One region of the Pantoea cypripedii genome, then DNA from elsewhere that is predicted to be linked to it. Evidence: predicted binding sites of a transcription regulator. Region 1 holds the regulator's gene; each other region holds the start of a gene.

Region 1 (5,661 bases):
CAGGGAGCTTTGTCATGTCAGCCAGGCATCCAGTTATTGCCGTTACCGGTTCCAGCGGAGCCGGAACCACCACCACCAGCCTTGCCTTCCGGAAAATTTTCCAGCAGCTGGATCTGCATGCCGCAGAAGTGGAAGGCGACAGTTTCCATCGCTATACGCGTCCGGAGATGGACATGGCGATCCGCAAAGCGCGCGATCTGGGCCGTCACATCAGCTACTTCGGACCGGAGGCCAACGATTTTGGCCTGCTGGAGCAAACCTTCAAACAATACGGCCAATCCGGCCTCGGGCAGTCGCGCAAATATCTGCACACCTACGATGAAGCCGTGCCGTGGAACCAGGTGCCTGGCACCTTTACGCCGTGGCAGCCGTTGCCGGAAAACACCGATGTGCTGTTTTATGAGGGACTGCACGGCGGCGTAGTCACGCAGCAGCACAATGTGGCCGAACACGTAGATTTGCTGGTCGGCGTGGTGCCGATCGTCAACCTTGAGTGGATTCAGAAGTTGATTCGCGACACCAGCGAACGCGGCCATTCACGCGAAGCGGTGATGGATTCGGTGGTGCGTTCGATGGAGGATTACATCAACTTCATCACGCCACAGTTCTCGCGCACCCATATCAACTTCCAGCGCGTGCCCACCGTCGATACCTCGAATCCGTTTGCCGCGCGTGAAATTCCGTCACTGGATGAAAGCTTCGTGGTGATCCATTTTCGCGGGCTGGAAGGCATTGCCTTTCCCTACCTGCTGGCAATGATTCAGAATTCCTTTATCTCGCATATGAACACCCTGGTGGTGCCGGGCGGCAAAATGGGGCTGGCGATGGAGTTGATTATGACACCGCTGGTGCAGCGACTGATTGAAGGTAAACGGATTGAATAACCTGTCATTTCCGTAGCGGCGCGATTTATCGCGCGATCCCGTGCATGCTGCGCGAAAAAAACCGCGCGATAAATCGCATGATCCCGTACATGCTGCACGAAAAAACCCGCGCGATTAATCGCATGATCCCGTACATGCTGCACGAAAAAACCCGCGCGATTAATCGCGCCGCTACGTTCGTGCTATGCCTCAACTACCTCATAGCTGTGGGTGATGTCGACGGCTTCGCCGAGCATGATCGCCACCGAACAATATTTTTCTGCCGAAAGATCCACTGCACGCGCCACCGCTTTATCGCCCAAATCCTTGCCGCTGACAATAAAATGCAGATTGATGTGTGTAAAAATCCGTGGCGCTTCTTCACGACGCTCAGAGGTGAGTTTCACCTCGCAATCGGTCACTTCATTGCGCCCTTTTTGCAGGATAGACACCACGTCAATTGCGCTGCAACCACCCGCCGCCATCAGCACCATCTCCATCGGACTCGGCGCTTTATCACCCGAGTTCCCATCCATTAATACCTGATGACCCGATGAGGATTCTCCGAGAAAGGTAAGCCCTTCCACCCATTTGACTCGTGCCTGCATTATTCTTTCTCCTGAATCGGCTGATTTGCCGCCAGAGTACGCTTTCACCTGAGAAACAGCAATCCAGACTAATCGCCCTTTTGCTGAAGCGAGACAACAGAAGACAGCTAGCAAAAGCTGTGCTACAAACAGAGCTGAAAATATTTTCGTCGTAATAGACGAAGGCGGGAAGAATCAGAAGCCTGGCTTAAGAGTCCACCCGAATAATTTCCTTTACTGGAAGCGCTCTACGATTTCACCGCCTGACAGGGAAAATTGCCCCCTGTGTTTTGGGCACGATTACAACAGAGGATAATAGCGAATGGTTCTCGGCAAACCGCAAACAGACCCTACACTCGAATGGTTCCTGTCCCATTGCCATATTCACAAATATCCATCCAAAAGCACCCTGATTCACCAGGGTGAAAAAGCGGAAACGCTCTACTACATCGTGAAAGGTGCCGTTGCGGTACTGATTAAAGATGAAGAAGGCAAAGAGATGATCCTCTCCTACCTCAATCAGGGGGATTTCATCGGCGAGCTTGGCCTGTTCGAAGAAGGTCAGGAACGCAGTGCCTGGGTACGAGCAAAAACTGCCTGCGAAGTGGCTGAAATTTCCTACAAAAAATTCCGTCAGCTGATTCAGGTAAACCCGGATATTTTAATGCGTCTTTCGGCGCAGATGGCACGTCGCCTGCAGGTGACATCAGAAAAAGTCGGCAACCTTGCCTTCCTTGATGTGACCGGTCGCATTGCGCAGACGCTGCTCAATCTGGCCAAACAGCCTGATGCCATGACCCACCCGGACGGGATGCAGATCAAAATCACCCGTCAGGAAATTGGTCAGATCGTCGGCTGCTCACGCGAGACAGTTGGCCGTATTCTGAAAATGCTGGAAGATCAAAACCTGATCTCCGCACATGGTAAAACCATCGTCGTTTACGGCACCCGCTAATTCCTTCTCACCCACGGCGTGATGGTCACATCGCGCCGTTTTTGTCTGCGATGAGCTGATGTGGCGCCGAATCATCTATCATCCCGAAGTTAATTACGCCCTGCGGCAAACGCTGGTGCTTTGCCTGCCCGTGGCTCTCGGCTGGCTGTTTGGCGACCTGCAAAAAGGTTTGCTGTTCTCGCTGGTTCCCGCCTGCTGCAATATTGCGGGGCTGGATACACCACATAAACGTTTCTTTAAACGCCTGATTGTCGGCGGATCCCTGTTTGCCACCGGCAGCTTTCTGATTCAGTGGCTGACGGATTACCATGTTCCTTTACCGCTGATTATGCTGGCTCTGCCGCTGCTGGTGGGCGTCACTGGCGAAATCAGTCCGTTGCATGGCCGCTTGCTGCCCGGCACCCTTATCGCCGCCATCTTCACGCTAAGCCTCGCAGGACGCATGCCGATATGGGTACCGCCGCTGCTGTATATCGGCGGCACGCTGTGGTACGGGCTGTTTAACTGGTTCTGGTTCTGGCTGTGGAAAGAACAGCCGATGCGTGAAACCCTCAGCCTGCTGTATCGCGAGCTGGCGGATTATTGCGATGCCAAATATACCCTGCTGACGCAGTTGACCGATCCGGAAAAGGCGCTGCCTCCGCTGCTGGCTCGCCAGCAAAAAGCGGTCGACCTGATCACCACCTGTTATCAGCAAATGCATATGCTGTCTGCCAGCCGCAACAACAGCCATAAACGCCTGACGCGCGCCTTCCAGGTGGCACTTGATCTCCAGGAACATATCTCGGTCAGCCTGCACCAGCCCGAAGAAGTGCAAAAGCTGGTGGAGCAGAGCCACGCTGAAGCGGTGATCCGCTGGAACGCGAAAACCATCTCGGCGCGGCTGCGGCTGCTGGCTGATGCCATCCTGTATCACCAGTTACCTGAGCGCTTTCATATGGAGAAGCAGCTCGGGGCGCTGGAAAAGATTGCGCGCCAGCACCCGGATAATCCGGTCGGTAATTTTTGCCTGTACCACTTCAGCCGGATTGCCCGCGTCTTGCGTACGCAGAAACCCCTTTATACCCGTGACCTGATGGCCGACCGCCAGCGGCGTTTACCGTTTTTTCCGGCGCTGCGCAGTTATCTGTCGCTAAAGTCCCCGGCGTTGCGCACCGCAGCACGGTTTGCCGTGATGCTGATGTTTGGCAGCGCGCTGGCCTTATTCTTCAACATCCCCAAGCCCTACTGGATTCTGATGACCACCATGTTCGTCAGCCAGAACGGCTACAGCGCCACCCGCGTGCGTATCCAGCACCGTGCGCTTGGCACTTTCACCGGGCTATTGATCGCCGCTGCTTCGCTGCGTTTGGCCGTACCGGAATCCATCACACTGCTGTTTATGCTGGCGATCACCCTCGCCAGCTATCTGGTGACGCGTAAATATTACGGCTGGTCGATGATTGGTTTTACGGTAACGGCGGTGTATTCGCTCCAGCTACTGTCACTGAATGGCGCGCAGTTTCTGCTGCCGCGTATGATGGATACGCTGATGGGCTGTCTGATCGCCTTTGGCGGCATGATTTGGCTGTGGCCACAGTGGCAGAGCGGCTTGCTACGTAAAAACGCGCACGATGCGCTGGAGGCTGACCAGGAAGCGTTGCAGCTGCTGCTCGGGCCGGAACAGTCGCCAGAGAAGCTGGCGTACCAGCGCGTTAAGGTCAATCAGGCGCACAACGCCATGTTTAACTCACTGAATCAGGCAATGACCGAACCCGGTTTTAACTCGCAGTATCTGAAAGATATGCGGTTATGGGTGACGCACAGCCAGTTTATTGTCGAACACATCAACGCCATGACGATTCTGGCGCGCGAGCACACCATGCTGACGCCAAAGCTCGCCGAGAAGTATCTGCAATCCTGCGAAATCGCCTTGCAGCGTTGTCAGCAGCGGCTGGAATATGACGGGCCGGGCAACGACAGCAACGTGCTGGAAGCGCCGGAAAATATTAATGAGGGAGCGGTCACCATTCTTGAACAGCATGTGAAGCGGATTCTGCAACACCTTAACGTGATGCATACCATCTCTTCACTGGCGTGGAGCCAGCGACCGCATCATGGTCGCTGGCTGATGGGCTTGCGGGTGAAAAACTGAGTTACGCCGCCAGCACCTTCTCTACCGCCACGGCAAACCGCGCCATCCCTTCTTCGATATCGGTCGGCTCAATCACCAGCGACGGGACAAAACGGATCACATCGGTACCGGCTGTCAGGATCATCAAACCTTCCGCCGCTGCCGCATGCAGGATATCGCGTGCTTTGCTGGCGTGTTGCGGCTTCAACGCTGCGCCAATCAGCAGCCCTTTGCCACGGATGTCACTGAACAGATCAAACTTGCTATCCAGCGCTTTCAGCGCCGTCACGAACTGCTGACGACGAGCTTCGACACCATCCAGCACTTCAGGCGTGTTGATGATATCCAGCGCCGTTTCGGCAATCGCACAGGCCAGCGGGTTGCCGCCATAAGTGGTGCCATGCACGCCCGGTGCCATCACCGAGGCGATTTCATTGGTGGTCAGCATAGCGCTCACCGGGAAACCACCGCCCAGCGCTTTCGCCGTGGTGATGATGTCCGGGGTGATGCCGTAGTGTTCGTAAGCAAACAGTTTGCCACTGCGCCCCATGCCGCTCTGCACTTCGTCCAGCACCAGCAGCGCCTTGTATTCATCGCATAAGGCACGCAGACCCTGCATAAATTCCGGCGTAGCAGGCATCACGCCGCCTTCGCCCTGAATCGGCTCGACTACGATGGCGCAGGTGTGATCATCAATGACCGCTTTCACCGCCGCCAGATCGTTGTAAGGCACGTGCACGATATCCGCCGGTTTCGGGCCAAAACCATCGGAGTATTTTGGCTGGCCGCCGACCGAGACGGTAAACAACGTGCGCCCGTGAAACGCATTGTGGAAGGCGATGATTTTGCTTTTGAACGGGCTGTGTTTTTTGCAGGCGTAATAGCGCGCCAGTTTGAACGCGGCTTCGTTAGCTTCCGCACCGGAGTTGCCAAAGAACACGCGATCGGCAAAGGTGGCCGCAATCAGTTTGCTTGCCAGGCGCAGCGCCGGTTCATTGGTGAACACGTTGCTGGTGTGCCACAGGGTTTCGCCCTGGGTTTTCAGCGTTTCCACCAGCGCCGGATGGCAATGGCCGAGCGCAGTCACCGCGATACCGCCAGAAAAATCGATATACTCTTTGCCCTGCTGATCCCAGACTCGGC
Region 2 (5,661 bases), 2.1 Mb from region 1:
CTTTTGGCAAATAAACTTAATGCCCGATTATATTCCAGCATTAATTGTTTTTGCGTTTCACCTGCGCGCGGATTATTTGCCAGTTCCTGCTCCAGCGTGGTTATTTTCTCGCTGATGCTTTCAGCCTGACGATCTATTTCCTGCTCATCCGCCCCTTTATTCTCAGGGGCCTTTTTCCTGAATCCAAACATAGCGTCTCCTGCCCCGAATGGCGCCAGGGCACCTCAGGTTAATACGTCATGAAAGATGCTTAGCGGAACAACTGAATTTTTTCGACCAATACATCGGTAACGGCATCGTTAGCGGGCACCAGAAAATTGCGCACGCTGTCGTTTACTTTGCCCTTTTCGAACGTCTGTTTACAGCGCGCCACCCATTGCACGTTCATTTCTGTGCCGACGTTCACTTTTTCAATGCCACTGCGCACCGCCAGACGCATATCTTCATCGCTGACGCCGGTGCCACCGTGCAGTACCAGCGGTGTATGGGTCGCTTCGGTGATATCTGCCAGCCGCTGATGCTGGATATGCGCTTTGCCGGTGTAAAGGCCGTGCACCGTGCCGATGGAGATGGCTAACATATCAACCCCGGTTTCATCCACAAAGCGTTTGGCATCGTCCACCGTGGTGAACGAAGTTTCGTTCATTTCCACCGATTTACCATCCTCTGAGCCGCCAATCGCCCCCAGTTCCGCTTCGACCGACACATGTAACGGGCGCGCCATATCAATCACTTTACGCGTGTTGGAAATATTCTCTTCAATCGACAGATGCGAGCCGTCATACATCACCGAACTGAAACCCGCATCCAGCGCTGTCTGGATCGCATCAAGATCAGAACAATGATCGAGATGCAGGCAGGTGGGTACATTTTTACTTTCTGCCAGTGAGCAAATCGCATCGACCAGCAATTTATGACCGAGATATTTCGCCGTACCGGTGGAGATCTGAATCATTAATGGGCTGTTGGTTTTTTCTGCCGCTTTAAAATAAGCCGGTAACATTTCCAGACAGTGCAAATTAAAAGATCCGAGCGCTTTAAATTCACGTTGTTTAGCCACCTGTAACAGATCGGTAAAGTTATAAAGTTTCATGAACATTTTCCTCGTGAGGTTTCGTAGATTTTCCGTTAACAAACCAGGCGATCAGGGTAATGAAGACAATAAACAGGGCGACGAACAGCCAGTTATTCTGGAACGCATGACCGAGTACCAGGCCGGTACTGATGACATCCGAATCGCTGAAGGTCACGCCGGTGAAACCGTAGCTTTCCAGCATCGGCACCAGAATCGCGGGCAGCAGCGTAATAAACAGGCCGTGGACAAAACCGCCGATCATCGCACCACGACGGCCACCGAGCGCGTTACCAAACACCCCGGCCGTGCCACCGGCAAAGAAGTTGGTGAGCAGCCCCGGTAAAATCATCGCCAGACCGAACATCGGGAACACCAGCATGCCGACGACGGAACCCAGGGTGGTGGCAAGGAAGCCGACGATCACCGCGTTTGGCGCATAAGGGAACATCACCGGGCAATCGAGCGCCGGTTTGGCATCCGGCACGATGCGCATGGCGATACCGCGAAACGCCGGGACCAGCTCATTCAGCAGCAGGCGCACGCCGCTATACAGCACAAACACCCCGGCCACGAACTGAATCGATTGCATAAAGGCGTACATCAGGTAATTCATGCCGTTGCTGTACTGAGCGATAAATGCCGGGCCTGCTGCCACCGCCGGGATCAGGTACATCGGCACCATCACCACCGCCATCGACAAATAGGTGTCCTGGAGAAATTTGAAGTTATCCGGCAGCTTCAGGTCTTCGGTAGAACGCGAGCCTTTGCCGACCACTTTCGCCACCGCCGCCGTCACCAGGTAACCAATGGTGCAGAAGTGGCCGAGGGCAACGTCGTCCGAGTCGGTAATGCGCCGCACCACCGGTTGTGCCAGCGCGGGCATCACCACCGCCATCACGCCACCAAAAATGCCGCCGGTAAGGATCAGAGGTAAGCCTGTCAGCCCCGCTTTGTAGCCGATCACCGCACCGATGGTCGCCATCCACAACAGCGCCTGTCCGGTAAGGAAAATGTATTTGAACGGTGTCAGGCGGGCAATGATGATGTTGACGATAAAGATCACCAACAGCGTCAGCGCCACTTCTGAACCCAGCTCGCGGTTCGCTAACCCGGCAATCGCAGCAACGTCGGTGATATAACCCTGCATGCCAAAGCCGTGGGTAAAGATGGTATTGAGGAAGGTCAGCGTGCCAACAATAATGTTGATACCCGCCATCATAATTAAGAAACCGAGCAGCGTTTTAAAGGTGCCTTCCACCACCTTGCCTGCTGATTTTTTTTGCAGTAACAAACCGACTAGGGCAATAAAGGCAATCAGAATCGATGCCTGCCCCAGCAGATCTTTTACCAGGAAGTTGATCACACTATTCATGGTTAGCAACCTTCATGTTGTGCTCTTTCATAAATGCCACGATTTTTTGCTCAATTTCCGCTTTATCCGTCAACCGGTTGAGAATAATCACCCGTTTCATTTGCTCCGGGCTGGCATCGGCATTTAATACATCGGCAAATGCCTTCTGGGTTAAAATGATGTCGGATTTAAATGCGTTGGCTTCGGAAATGGTGGTGTGATCAATATCCGCCTCGATTTCCAGCTTCTTTAATACCGCTTTGGCACTCATTTCGATGGCGAAACTGGATCCCAGACCACATCCGCATACACATAATATTTTCAGCATGGCTATCTCCTCACAGAATATGCAGTTGTTTAGCGAGTTTGTAATGATGCCCTTCGGTGTCGACCAGGCGTTTTTTCATGCTTATTAAATCAATGGGTATCGGTTTGTTGCTGCCATTAATAATGACCGCTTTATTGCGCATTCCCGACTGAATACAACGCGCGACTTCACTGGCCATAATGGTGCCCTGGTAAATTTCTTCACAGGTGGGATCGCCATTACGCAGGCCATAACCGATGATGGTTTTACGGATACGCACGGCAATCATCGGTTCCAGTTGTTTAATTAAGGTATCAATCGCTCCCTGAAATCCTGGGGAGTATTCGCGGGTGTAGGCTTCAGAGCACAGAATCACCACGCTATTCTGTTCCGCCAGACGCTGCGAGACGCGCTGCGCCAGCTCCTGTAAGGGGATCTGGCACTCCGGGATCAGGGCAAAATCCGCATTCGATTTGATCGCCGATTGCAGCGTTAACTCACCGCAGTAGCCCCCCAGCAGTTCCACCATAAATACCCGCCCCGGCAAACCACGACCGGTATTACGTAACTTCGTAACTTCTTTTAATACCTGTTCACAGGCGGTAGAAAAACCAATGGTGTAATCGCTGCCAAATACGTCATTATCAATTGTCATGCCGACGCCAAAACAATTCACCCCAAATTCACTCAGCGTATGCAGAAATTGCAGCGAACCATCACCACCCGCCATAATCAGCACATCAATACGTAGCGACTTAAGCTGTTTGGCAATAGATTCATATTCTGGCCGAATGAGTTTCCGCGTTGGTCTGCCGGATTGCATGACCGGAATAGGCGCGATGGCGTAATCCACCAAATCACGCTGGGAAATTTCCTGATGTTTATTTTCCAGCAGGCCCGGAATGCCGCCGTTAAATAACACCATCTCGGCCTGCGTTAAACGAGAAATCTGAAAAATAAAGTTATTGATGCCGGTAACATCACCACCACTGATCACCATGCCAATTCTCATTGTTCCCACTCCTCACGCTGTGCTTCTGTGATTCATTCTTCCGATGAAGAGGGTTTCTATTTGCAATGAAGATCACATTTTCATCACTAATTTATTCGCTGCGATCATTGACAAGGATGTTCTCATAGCCTTTTTTGTGACTTTCATCACATGCTAAATTATTCCAACAGAAAGTAATTATTATATTTTTCATGTGGTTATATTTATTTCAGGCATCAAATCCTCCATGGCTATTTAACTCCTTGTTCGCCGTTTTTCTTTAAATCTATTTTGTGATACCTCGCGCATTTTTATCGGTCCGCGGCGTTTTTTTCGCAGAAGATAAAGGGATAATGCTTGCGTGCGTTATTTTAACGTCAGCGCCGATCAATCATTGACATTCCGCGGTCTGCGCCTGTCCAATAACCCAGCAGACACATGACACAGAAGAGAAAACATGACATCCCCGCAGGAAATGTTGCGTCAACTGAGTGACGTGGTAGGTGAAAAACAGCTGTTAACCCATTCTGATGATAAAGCCTGGTACACCAAAGGATTCCGCGTTGGGCGCGGTGACGCGCTGGCCGTGGTGCTGCCCCAGACATTGCCGCAACTGTGGCAAATTCTTCAGGTATGCGTGGCGCATAACGCCATTATTCTGATGCAGGCGTCGAATACCGGCGTGACCGGCGGCTCTACGCCGGATGGCAACGATTATGATCGTGAAGTGGTGATTGTCAGCACACGCCAGTTGAAAGGTGTGCAGGTGATCGACGAGGCTCGTCAGGTGATTGCTTTCCCTGGTACGACCCTGACGGAGCTGGAGCAGACTCTGCAACCGCTCGGGCGCGAACCGCACTCGGTGATTGGTTCTTCATGCATTGGTGCGTCCGTGGTCGGCGGCATCTGCAACAACTCCGGCGGTTCGCTGATTCGTCGCGGCCCGGCATTTACCGAGAAATCGTTATTTGCCCGCATACATGACGATGGCCGACTGGAGATGGTCAACCATCTGGGTATTGACCTCGGAGACACGCCGGAAGCCATGCTGGACAATCTGACCCGCCAGCAGTATCAGACCGGCGAGCAGCCGGACTGGCAGGGCAAAATCTGGGCGGAGGATTACGCCGAGCGCCTGCGTGACGTCACCGCCGACAGCCCTTCCCGCTTTAACGGTGATATTCGTTATCTGCATGACAGCTCCGGCAGTGCAGGCAAAGTGGTGGTATTTGCTGTCCGTCTCCCCACCTTTGAAGCCAGTGCAGGCAGCGACACCTTCTATATCGGCACCAATGATGAAGCGGTGCTGGTGGCCCTGCGCCGCTATCTGCTGACGCAGATGAGCGAGTTACCGGTGCAGGCGGAGTACATCCATCGCCACGCCTTTGATCTCACCGTGCGCTACGCCAAGCATATGTATCTGGCGATTCGTAAGCTCGGTCCGCAGGCGCTGCCGCGCCTGATGGCGAATAAAGCCAAATGGGATGTGCGCGTCAGCCATCTGAAATTTCTGCCACGCAATTTTGTTGATCGGGTGCTGCAATTCTTCAACCAGATCACGCCGCGCTTCGTGGCACCGCGCATCATGGATTACCGCAGCGAATATGAACATCATCTGATGATTAAGGTGGAATCGGCGCAAACCGCTGAATTGCAGACCTTGCTGGAGACGTTTTTCGCCAGCCACAGCGGCGGCTTTTTCCACTGCGATGCGCGCGAAGCGGCGGATGCCTTTCTGGTGCGTTTTGGCGTGGGCGGCTGCACCATCTCCTATTGTGATGCCCTCGGTTATAACCCGAATGAGCGTCTGGTGGCATTCGACGTGGCGCTGCGCCGTAATGACGATGCATGGCGCTTAACCCTGCCGGACCATCTGGCTGAGCAGGTACAGGTAGACTCCTGCTGCGGGCATTTCTTTTGCTACGTCAATCATCAGG
Region 3 (5,661 bases), 1.1 Mb from region 1:
GTTTTGCTGTCGGTTTGACGTTTTGCCAGCGCGAACAACAAATGTCTGGCAATCGGCCCCTGCATCAGCCGGTCGCGGCACGGCAGCGTCCGCAGCGTCTTTTTACCCTGCAGTACCCGCGCAACGGCCGTTTCCAGCAGAATGGATTGCGGCACCACATCATCCACCATCCCCAGCTTCAATGCCTGTTTTGCCCGCAGCTGTTTGCCGGTCAGGATCAACGGCAGCGCGTGCTGCACGCCAATCAGCCGTGGCAGCCGTTGCGTGCCTCCGGAGCCTGGCAATAAGCCCAGCTGGACTTCAGGCAGACCAAGACGGGTTTTGTCATCCAGCGAACAGATACGCGCATCGCATGCCAGCGCCAGTTCGAGACCACCGCCGAGACAGGCACCGTGAATCGCCGCCACCACCGGAAAAGGCAACGCAGCGATGGTCGCCATCACCTCCTGCCCCTGGCGTGCCAGGGCTTCAGCTTCTTCGGCGGTAGTGCAGCGGTCAATCATGCTGATATCCGCCCCGGCGATAAAGTTATCGCGCTTGCCGGAAATCAACACCAGCCCGGCCAGCTGTGGATCGCGGCGAGCTTCAGCCAGCACCGCCATAATCTGCGGCACAAACTCCGCCTTCAGGGTGTTCATTTTTTCACCCGGCACATCAATGGTGATTACGCCGATATGGTCGAGGCGCATGTGCAGATGGAATGCGGAATCACTCATTATTCGGCCTCCAGTACCATAGCGGTCCCTAATCCACCCGCTGCGCAGGCGGTCACCAGACCCAGCCCGCCACCGCGCCGCCGCAGTTCCTGCAAGGTTTGGGTGATCATGCGCGCACCGGTAGCGGCAAAAGGATGTCCATAAGCAATCGATCCGCCCAGCACATTAAATCGTTCTTCATTCACTTCGCCGAGGGCATGTGGGCGGTTCAACACCTCGCGCGCAAAACGCTCATCATTGAACATTTTCAGATTTGCCAGTGTCTGTGCCGCAAAAGCTTCGTGCATATCAATTAAGGTCAGGTCATTCAGGCTCACGCCTGCACGCTCCAGCGCCAGCGGCGAGGCATAAGCCGGCCCCAGCAGCATATCCTGCCAGACATCAATAGCGCTGAAGGCATAGCTGCGCAGGTAGCCAAGCGGCGTAATGCCCAACTCGCGGGCGCGGCCTTCACGCATCAGGATCACCGCCGCCGCACCATCGGTTAATGGCGTGCTGTTGGCTGCGGTCACCGTACCGTGGCGACGATCGAAGGCCGGACGTAACCGGGCATAATCCGCCGCACTGGCGTTGAAACGCACGTTGTTGTCCTGCTCGACCGGTGCTTTCCACGGTGGCACAAAGGCGGGCATCACTTCCTGCGCCAGCACTCCCGATTCCCAGGCGCGCGCGGCACGCTGGTGTGAACGCAGCGCTAACGCATCCTGCTGTTCACGGGTGATGCCATGGGTTTTTGCCATCTGTTCTGCGGTATCCCCCATGCGCAGGCCTGTGGAATACTCCGCGACGGCGGGTGGCACCGGCAGCAGGTCACGCGGACGCAGACGGCGCAAAATCTGTAATTTCTGGCTGAAGCGGCGCGCTTTGTTGAGATCGACCAGCGCCCGCGCCAGGGTTTTGCTGACGCCAATCGGCAACACGGATGAGGAATCAGCCCCGCCCGCGATCCCGGCATCGATGCTGCCTGCCATCAGGCTTTCCGCCACATTCGCCACCGCCTGGAAGCTGGTAGCACAAGCACGGCTGACGCTGTAAGCATCGGTGCGCACGCTCAGGCCGCTGCTCAGCACGATTTCACGGGCAATGTTCGGTGCCTCTGGCATCTGCACCACCTGGCCAAACACCAGTTGATCGATAACGTCCACCGGCAGTTCGCTGCGCGCCATGAGTTCACTCACCACCATCCTTCCCAGTTCCAGCGCCGGAATGCCATGAAAATCACTCGCCTGGCGGGCAAAAGGAGTACGAAGTCCGTGGGTTATGGCGATGCGTTCGCCCTGACGCGTCAGCAGCGGCTGCGCTTTGCTCATCGACTGTCACCTGTGATATTTGACCGGGGCATCATTGCCTAAAGAGGTCTGACCTGATCATCAGTGTTAACCAGGAGCGCGTAAGTCGCCAATATGCAGAGAGAAAAAGTGCGAGGAGCAACACGAAATTGAAAAACGCTGCCGGAGCGGGGTCCGGCAGACGAGGGAGGATTATCGCAGGCCGAGCTGGAAGATCAGCGCTTCTGCCTGGCAGGCAAAAGTGAAATCGATATTCAGACGCACACCGGCGGCTTCTTCATCAAAGCGTGAGCGGATATCACAGGGTTCGGATTCAACCTGGCGCGCCCGGTCAGTTAAATGTTTGAGCATGGCTTCAGCCGCGTGGCGGTCAGCAAACAACCCAGACCAGCTGGCAGCGCAGTCGGTGTTATCCATGACGGTGCCAACATCCACACAGCAGCAGGCTGCTGTTTCGTTCGCACTACAGTTTTTAATGGCATCAGTCATCGTCTTCTCCTGATGATAAAACAGACAAAAAGGGATTATTTCTGCCTCAAAGTGTACGCCTGATACCCCACCATCGCCACGCACAGCCTGCTAAGTGACGAATATCACACTATAAATTGATCCAGAACAAATTTGACTCGCTATGCTGAAAGCTGATGGCAAAGATTTTGTTAAGCAGATCTGATTTTATCGATCAAACTGGAAATATTTTAAAAACATTATTGCAACAATGACACAGGTCCGACCTATACTCGTCGCACTGGTCTGATATGTGTCTCTGTCGTCAGTCCCTACAATCCGCCGTCCCTTGTTACGCGATGTAACAACGTTCAATAATAATTTATATGAGGTTGTGGTCATGAACCATAAGAACCTGTTTGCAAAGTCGGCTGTGGCAGCTGCAGTAGCGCTCGTCTCTTCTCATGTTTATGCAGCGGGCTTTCAACTTAACGAATTTTCAGCAATTGGTTTAGGTCGTGCATATTCTGGTGAAGGAGCAATGGGGGATACCGCCGCCTCCGCCAGCCGTAACCCGGCAACCATGGCATTGATGGATCGTCCTGAATTTTCCATCGGCGCGGTTTATATTGATCCTGACGTCAATATCAGCGGCACCAGTCCTACGGGTCGCAGCCTTGATGCTAAAAATATCGCGCCTAATCAGTGGATCCCTAATATCCACTACGTACACCCTATTAATGATCAATGGTGGGTGGGTGCTTCCGTTACTTCTAACTACGGACTGGCGACCGAATTTAATAACGGTTATACCGCAGGCGGTTACGGCGGTACGACCGATCTGACGACCGGCAACTTTAATATCAGTACGGCGTATCGCCTGAATGAACACTTCAGCTTCGGTGTCGGTTTTGATGCGGTCTATGCCAAAGCGAAAATCGAACGTTACGCCGGTGAATCGGGCGCTGCGCTCGGTATTCCTGCCGATACACAAATCGCCCGCCTGAAAGGCAACGAATGGGGCTATGGCTGGAATGCCGGTATTTTGTACGAAGTGGATAAAAATAACCGCTTTGGCTTTACCTATCGCTCAGAAGTGAAAATCGACTTCGACGGCGAATATAAAAGTAACCTGCCGACATACGTCAACCCGATCAACCAGGCAATGGGTTTAGGCCTGCCGTATGCCACCGGTGGTTCGACTATTCCGGGTTCTCTGACACTGAATCTGCCAGAAATGTGGGAAGTGTCTGGCTGGCATAAAGTGGCACCGCAATGGGCGGTTCACTATAGCCTGACCTACACCAGCTGGAGCCAGTTCCAGGAGCTGAAAGCCACCAACAATGGCCAGACCCTGTTCTACAAAGACGAAGGCTTCCACGATGCCTACCGCATCGCGCTGGGTACCACTTACTTCTACGATGATAACTGGACCTTCCGTGGCGGTATCGCCTTTGATGACAGCCCGGTGCCAGCAGATAAACGCTCTATCTCCATTCCCGACCAGGATCGCCTGTGGCTGAGCGCCGGTGCGTCTTACGCCTTCAATAAGGATGCGTCAGTGGATGTCGGTGTTTCCTATATGCATGGCCAGAATGTGACCATCAAAGAAGGCAATTACACCTTTAGATCTGAAGGTAAAGCGATGCTGTATGCGGCGGGCTTTAACTATAAGTTCTAATTGCGATATTTAAGGACAAAAGCGCGCGATAAATCGCGCCGCTACAAATAAAAAAGCGGCTATTGCAGCCGCTTTTCTTATTTATTGCGCATCGATCTCGTTGAGATCACCCTGAATCGCTTTCGCGTTCGGGTTTTCTTCCGGCTTCAGCTTACCGCCACTGGCGAGAAAATCGTGGCGCTGGAAGTAAGCGTTACGCACAAAGGCATAAGGGTCCTTCTGCTGGCGCAGGATGGCGTCGGAATCGAGCAACTGGGCACGGGTTTCCACCCCTTCCAGCGTCCATTTACCAATCGACATCGGCCAGGTAAGCCAGCTCAGCACCGGATAGAGCGTATCGGCAAAATCCCCCCCGTCTTCACGGATGGTAAAGCTACCATAAGCCGGCAATTCCACATACGGACCATAGCCCACACCATAACGACCCAGCGTACTACCAAAGCGGTGCGGTTCTTCACGCGCCAGCTCCGGGTTCGCTTTGCCTGCCACGTCGATAAAACCACCCAGACCTAACGTGGTGTTCAGGAAGAAACGCGTAAAGTGGATCATCGCCCGACGCGGCTCACCGGTCAGGAAGGCGTTGACCATACTTGCCGGTTCGTCGAGGTTGCCGAGGAAATTACTCAACCCGGTACGCGCAGGCACTGGCACGTAATCGCGCCAGGCCACCGCTACCGGACGCACCACATAAGGATCCAGCACGTTGTAGTTAAAGTTAAACATCGTGCGGTTAAAGCCTTCAAGCGGGTCACTGCGCTGCGCAGGTACGTCGTTGTCGGCCGGTTTGGAACTGGCACATCCCACCAGCAATACGCTGGCCAGCGCCAGACCGGTCAGGCGGTAATTCATTCTTATCTCCCTGTGCGTGAAAATGGTGTATCGCTTCAGGGCTGCTGCTGATTAATTTCCACAGCAAGTTGCTGATGACCATCCCAGGGGGTAACCGCGCTTAAACCAAACCAATCGCCAGACTGAGGATTGGCGCTACCATCGCGCGAAATACGAACCCGGATCTGCACCTGATGCTGCGCCGACAATAAACGGTCAGGCATCATAGCGTTACTGTCATCCAGCGTGAGCGATAACGGGAAATGGCTGAGCGGAAAACGCTTCACAGCCACAGGCACCGGTGATACACCGTCAGTAACAGAAATATACATCACTCCGCCCTGCGGCAACATTTTTTCTGCCTGCGGATTTAAACTCACCGTCAATGCCAGATGCGTATTTTGCTGTCCCGCGTCAGTTTTCGCTTGTTCAATACTGCGCTCGATCATCGCGATACGCTTATCCCCGGCCGGTAACAGTTTCAGCATCATCTGCCAGGCACCAATCGCCTCGTCATATTGCTGCTGTTCGAAGGCGTTAAATGCCAGCAAACTCAGGGTACGCACGTTGCTGTGATCGCGTTTCAGCAGGTCACGCAGCAACACGCTGGCCTGACGATTATCCTGCGGATCGCTGGAGCGCGTCAGCACCTCGGCGTAATCCTGCTGCAGTTCCAGATTATTCGGAGCCAGCTGCAACG
Region 4 (5,661 bases), 580 kb from region 1:
TTCGACAGCGCTTCGTCGTCTTTCTTCTCGCCTTTGTTAAAACGCACGTTTTCCAGCACCACCAGCTCACCCGCAGCGATTTCAACGCCGTCGAGGTAATCTTTTGCCAGGGTAACATTGGTGCCGTTCAGTTTGTCTTTCAGATAGTTAACAACCGGTAACAGGGAGAACTCTTCGTTGTATTCACCTTCGGTCGGACGACCCAGGTGAGAGGTAACCATCACTTTCGCGCCCTGTTTCAACGCCGCTTCGATGGTGGGCAGAGAAGCACGGATACGTGCATCAGACGTCACTTTCCCTTCCTTCACTGGTACGTTGAGATCGGCACGGATCAGAACACGTTTTCCAGCAAGATCCAGATCGGTCATCTTAATTACAGACATGGTGAACCCTCTCGTTGATTCTCATAAGTTTTGCCAGACGCAGACCGCGTCTTACCTGAAACCGCTTGCGGCCATTGCTAACGTTGTGTCGAGCATGCGGTTAGCAAAGCCCCATTCGTTGTCACACCAAACCAGGGTTTTGATCAGGTGGTGACCACTGACCCGCGTTTGGGTGCCGTCCACAATGGCACTGTGCGGATCATGGTTAAAATCGACTGAGACTAACGGTAATTCCGTATAGTCAACTATACCACGAAATGCCCCTTCTGATGCGTTTTGCAGCAAGGTGTTGACCTCACAAGCCTTCACCGCCTGACGTACCGAAACGCTTAAATCAATGGCCGTCACGTTGATGGTTGGCACACGCACCGCGATAGCTTCGAAGCGATCGTTAAATTTCGGAAAAATGCGCGTAATGCCCGCCGCCAGACGCGTGTCCACCGGAATGATCGATTGGCTGGCAGCACGGGTACGCCGCAGATCGCTGTGATAGGCGTCAATCACCTGCTGATCGTGCATCGCCGAATGGATGGTGGTGACGGTGCCCGACTCAATGCCAAAGGCGTCATCCAGCAACTTTATCACCGGAATAATACAGTTGGTGGTGCAGGATGCGTTGGAGACAATGCGGTCAGTTTGTTTAAGAGCCTGTTCGTTCACGCCGAACACTACCGTCGCATCCAGATCGTTGCCGCCCGGATGTGAGAACAACACCTTCTTCGCGCCCGCCTGCAAATGGGCTTCGCCATCGGCACGGCTGCCAAAAACGCCGGTGCAGTCCAGCACGATATCGACATTCAGTTCCTGCCACGGCAAGGTAGCGATATCGGCCTGATGCAGGATGCGGATGGTATCGTCACCGACAAACATCAGGTCGCGCTCCTGGCGTACGTCAAAGGCAAAACGGCCATGGCTGGTGTCATACTTCAGCAGATGCGCCATGCCGACGGCTTCAGCCAGTTCATTGATCGCCACCACGGTGATTTCCGCCCTGCGGCCCGTTTCATACAGCGCACGCAGTACATTACGCCCGATACGACCAAAACCATTTATAGCTATGCGAACGGTCATCTCTACCTTCAACAACACCTGAAAAAACGTGCCGTTAGCCTGAGCGTTTCAACCTGTTTTGTACAGGGAATTCTTGCTGGCCTGGACAGGGGGAAAACGGTCACATCGCGACAACTGAAACGGTTCAGCCAGAATAAAGCATGGAAGGAATAACAGGAATGATTGCGATCAAGTGCGCTGCTGATTATTGGATCTGCGTCACAAAATCAGCCAATTTAAGATTATTACTGGAGGAATAATTGGGTGTTATTTGCACGAATTCGTAGCGGCGCGATTTATCGCGCAATTCCGCAGGTGTTACTGGAAAAACCCGCGCGATAAATCGCGCCGCTACGGGAACGCAAACGGGCGGCACTCAGGCCGCCCGTGGGTCTTACAGAATAGATTTCGCGGTCGCAACCACATTCTCAACGGTGAAGCCGAACTCTTTGAACAGCAGTTCTGCCGGAGCCGACTCACCGAAGGTGGTCATGCCGACGATAGCGCCGTTCAGGCCGGTGTACTTGAACCAGTAATCCGCGATACCCGCTTCGATTGCCACACGCGCAGCCACGGCTTTCGGCAGCACGGATTCGCGGTAGGCCGCATCCTGCTTGTCGAACGCATCGGTAGACGGCATGGACACCACGCGTACTTTGCGGCCTTCGGTGGTCAGCTGGTCGTAAGCGGCTACCGCCAGTTCCACTTCTGAACCGGTGGCGATCAGGATCAGTTCCGGCTGACCGGCACAGTCCTTCAGCACATAACCACCGCGCGCCACGTTCGCCAGCTGCTCAGCGGTACGATCCTGCTGCGCCAGGTTCTGACGGGAGAAAATCAGTGCGCTCGGGCCATCCTGACGCTCGATAGCGTATTTCCACGCCACCGCAGATTCCACCTGGTCACACGGACGCCACAGGCTCATGTTCGGGGTGGTGCGCAGGCTCGCCATCTGCTCAACCGGCTGATGCGTCGGACCGTCTTCGCCCAGACCGATGGAGTCGTGGGTGTAGACCATCACCTGACGGATCTTCATCAGCGCCGCCATACGTGCCGCGTTACGCGCATATTCCACAAACATCAGGAAGGTGGCGGTGTACGGCAGGAAGCCACCGTGCAGCGCGATACCGTTGGCGATAGCGGTCATACCGAATTCGCGCACGCCGTAATGGATGTAGTTACCGGCCGGGTCTTCGTTGATCGGCTTAGAGCCGGACCACATGGTCAGGTTGCTCGGAGCCAGGTCAGCTGAACCGCCGAGGTATTCCGGCAGGATTTTACCGAAGGCTTCGATGGCATTCTGCGACGCTTTACGGCTGGCGATTTTCGCCGGATTCGCCTGCAGCTGTTCGATAAATTTCTGTGACTCTTCTGCCCAGTTCGCCGGCAGTTCGTTGTTCATACGACGTTTGAATTCAGCCGCCAGCTCCGGGTGAGCAGCCGCGTAAGCTGCGAATTTCGCATCCCATGCCGCTTCTTTCGCCTGACCGGCTTCTTTCGCATCCCACTGCGCGTAAATTTCTGACGGGATTTCAAACGGTGCGTAGTCCCAGCCCAGCTGTTTGCGGGTCAGCGCCACTTCCGCGTCGCCCAGCGGTGCGCCGTGGGAATCGTGGGTACCGGCTTTGTTCGGAGAACCGAAACCGATAATGGTTTTGCACATCAGCAGAGAAGGCTTGTCGCTGACCGCTTTGGCTTCTTCCACCGCTTTTTTGATGGCGTCAGCGTCGTGACCGTCCACGCCGCGCACCACGTGCCAGCCGTAGGCTTCAAAGCGTTTTGCGGTGTCGTCGGTGAACCAGCCATCCACGTGACCGTCGATAGAGATGCCGTTGTCATCGTAGAAAGCAACCAGTTTGCCGAGTTTCAGCGTACCGGCGATGGAGCAGACCTCGTGCGAGATACCTTCCATCATGCAGCCGTCGCCCATAAACACGTAAGTGTTGTGATCGACGATGTCGTGGCCCGGACGGTTGAACTGCGCTGCCAGGGTGCGTTCAGCGATAGCGAAGCCGACGGCATTGGCGATGCCCTGGCCCAGCGGGCCGGTGGTGGTTTCAACACCGACGGTGTAGCCGTATTCCGGGTGACCTGGAGTTTTGGAATGCAGCTGACGGAAGTTCTGCAGCTCGCTCATCGGCAGATCGTAACCGGTAAGATGCAGCAGGCTGTAAATCAGCATTGAGCCGTGGCCGTTAGACAGTACAAAGCGGTCGCGTGCGGCCCACTGCGGGTTCGTCGGGTTATGGTTCAGAAAATCACGCCACAGAACTTCGGCGATATCTGCCATACCCATCGGGGCACCCGGGTGTCCCGATTTGGCTTTCTGTACTGCATCCATACTTAACGCGCGAATGGCGTTGGCAAGCTCTTTACGAGAGGGCATTTTCTACTCCAGGTCGGATTAATACTTCGCCACTCCTAACTTATTGTAATTAATCAGCTATCAGGCGAAGCAAGGGAAAAGTTGCACATCAATGTACATGAAAATCGGGGCAAAAGTACATGCTACGGGGTGCTAAATTAGGTGGCCTGCGGTTGCAATTTAGCTGCCGTCTGCTAGCCCGCAGAGATAATCGCAGCGAGGGAATGTGACAGGTGGTTGTTTTGACGTAAATAAAAGGTGAAGACAAATGCGAATTGTAGCGACACGATTTATCGTGCCGCTACGGGGTATATCACCGCTTAAACAGCTGATCCACCATCGAACCTAAATCCAGCTGGTTGTCATGCAAACTCTGCTCATCCAGCTGTCCCTGCGGTGACATCTTATCGATCAGTTGCGGCAACAGCAGCGCCAGTGTCCCGGAGGCGCCCGGCACATCAGTACCGAGCTTATCCGCCAGCGACTGCAAATCTGCCTGACCAAACGCTGACTGCATATCGCCACTGTCTACCGGCTGATTAGTGCCGGTGCCAATCCACGAACCCAGTACATCGCCCAGCCCGCCCTGCTGGAATTTATGCAGCAGCACTTCAACGCCACCCTGCTCCTGCACCCAGTGCCAGATAGCCTGCAACTGACCCAACTGATTGCCCGGCCCAGGGCTACCTTCCAACGATCCGACTAAATCATCCAGTAAGCCCATCATGACCTCCGAAGATTAATTGACCGTCAGTAAGTTTAGCCCTTATTGGCCGCCTGCACGTGAAGCATGTCCAGCGCCAGCGTTGCTGCGGCCAGCGAGGTCAGATCGGCGTGATCGTAACCCGGAGCCACTTCCACCAGATCCATCCCGACAATATTCATGCCCTGCAAACCACGAATCAGCTTGGTGGCTTTATCGGTAGTCAGGCCGCCAATCACTGGCGTACCGGTGCCCGGTGCGTGGGCCGGATCGAGGCAGTCGATATCAAAAGTCAGATACACCGGCAGATCACCTACCGTGCGTTTTACTTCCGCCAGGATGTCATCCACGCTGCGGTCGTTCACCTGCGCCGCGTCCAGCACGTTAAAACCGAGGCTCTTATCAAACTCGGTACGGATACCGATCTGCACCGAATGGTTCGGATCGATCAGCCCTTCTTTCGGCGCGGTGAAAAACATGGTGCCGTGGTCAAAGGTCGGGCCGTTGGAGTAGGTATCGGTGTGCGCATCGAAATGGACCAGCGCCATTTTGCCGAAGTGCTTCGCATGGGCGCGCAGCAGCGGCAGCGTGACATAGTGGTCACCGCCGAAGGTCAGCATGCGCTTGCCATTCGCCAGCAACTTTTCGGCGTGCGCCTGCAATTTGTCAGACAGATCCTGCGAATCGCCGAAGGCATATACCAGGTCGCCACAATCCACCACCTTGAGACGCTGGCGCAGATCAAAATCCCACGGCCAGCGGCAGCCTTCCCACGCAAGGTTGGTGGAGATCTGACGGATCGCACCCGGCCCTAAACGGCTGCCCGGACGGCCCGATGTCGCCGCATCGAAAGGTACGCCGGTGATCACCCATTCGGCATCGCTGTCGTAGGGCTGGAAGTTAACCGGAAAACGCATGAAACCAAAGGCGTTCGAAACCAGGGAGTTATCGTATTGATTACCCAAGGTGTTATACATAAATCGTCCTCTTTAGATCCTGAATCAGCGTATTAAGTTATAGGTGAAATATGACCAAAAAAAATCCCTTCCGCGTCGTTAAACCCGACGAGGAAGGGATTTGATGGCGCTGATTATCGCGAAGATTGGCTCCGCCTGCAATTAACGTTCGCGCAAGGCTTCTTTGGCGCGGTTAAACGGTTT

The links. Region 1 encodes CRP, which controls carbon source genes, mostly activating them, when cyclic AMP is high. Its sites were predicted from a motif close to ATGTGANNNNNNTCACAT; they were not measured.
Region 2: HA50_RS09270 (6-phosphofructokinase) is a predicted target of CRP. The motif match lies at 3,880-3,897, and genes of this name have one in related genera.
Region 3: HA50_RS13815 (YfcZ/YiiS family protein) is a predicted target of CRP. The motif match lies at 2,587-2,604, and genes of this name have one in related genera.
Region 4: epd (erythrose-4-phosphate dehydrogenase) is a predicted target of CRP. The motif match lies at 1,641-1,658, and genes of this name have one in related genera.

The regions. Positions count from the first base shown of each region.
Region 1 is NZ_MLJI01000001.1:4,072,958-4,078,618, forward strand. Features, by position in the region: gene HA50_RS19105 (phosphoribulokinase) at 15-884, shown strand; gene HA50_RS19110 (OsmC family protein) at 1,067-1,471, opposite strand; gene crp (cAMP-activated global transcriptional regulator CRP) at 1,773-2,405, shown strand; gene HA50_RS19120 (YccS/YhfK family putative transporter) at 2,464-4,539, shown strand; gene argD (bifunctional acetylornithine/succinyldiaminopimelate transaminase) at 4,541-5,661, opposite strand, start outside.
Region 2 is NZ_MLJI01000001.1:1,990,089-1,995,749, reverse strand. Features, by position in the region: gene HA50_RS09290 (hypothetical protein) at 1-191, opposite strand, end outside; gene HA50_RS09285 (class II fructose-bisphosphate aldolase) at 251-1,093, opposite strand; gene HA50_RS09280 (PTS sugar transporter subunit IIC) at 1,080-2,447, opposite strand; gene HA50_RS09275 (PTS sugar transporter subunit IIB) at 2,440-2,754, opposite strand; gene HA50_RS09270 (6-phosphofructokinase) at 2,765-3,745, opposite strand; gene dld (D-lactate dehydrogenase) at 4,182-5,661, shown strand, end outside.
Region 3 is NZ_MLJI01000001.1:3,005,995-3,011,655, forward strand. Features, by position in the region: gene fadJ (fatty acid oxidation complex subunit alpha FadJ) at 1-716, opposite strand, end outside; gene fadI (acetyl-CoA C-acyltransferase FadI) at 716-2,026, opposite strand; gene HA50_RS13815 (YfcZ/YiiS family protein) at 2,198-2,494, opposite strand; gene fadL (long-chain fatty acid transporter FadL) at 2,853-4,133, shown strand; gene mlaA (phospholipid-binding lipoprotein MlaA) at 4,215-4,982, opposite strand; gene ccmI (c-type cytochrome biogenesis protein CcmI) at 5,018-5,661, opposite strand, start outside.
Region 4 is NZ_MLJI01000001.1:3,491,475-3,497,135, forward strand. Features, by position in the region: gene pgk (phosphoglycerate kinase) at 1-383, opposite strand, end outside; gene epd (erythrose-4-phosphate dehydrogenase) at 435-1,454, opposite strand; gene tkt (transketolase) at 1,828-3,819, opposite strand; gene HA50_RS16120 (YidB family protein) at 4,112-4,525, opposite strand; gene speB (agmatinase) at 4,558-5,478, opposite strand; gene HA50_RS16130 (HlyD family type I secretion periplasmic adaptor subunit) at 5,620-5,661, opposite strand, start outside.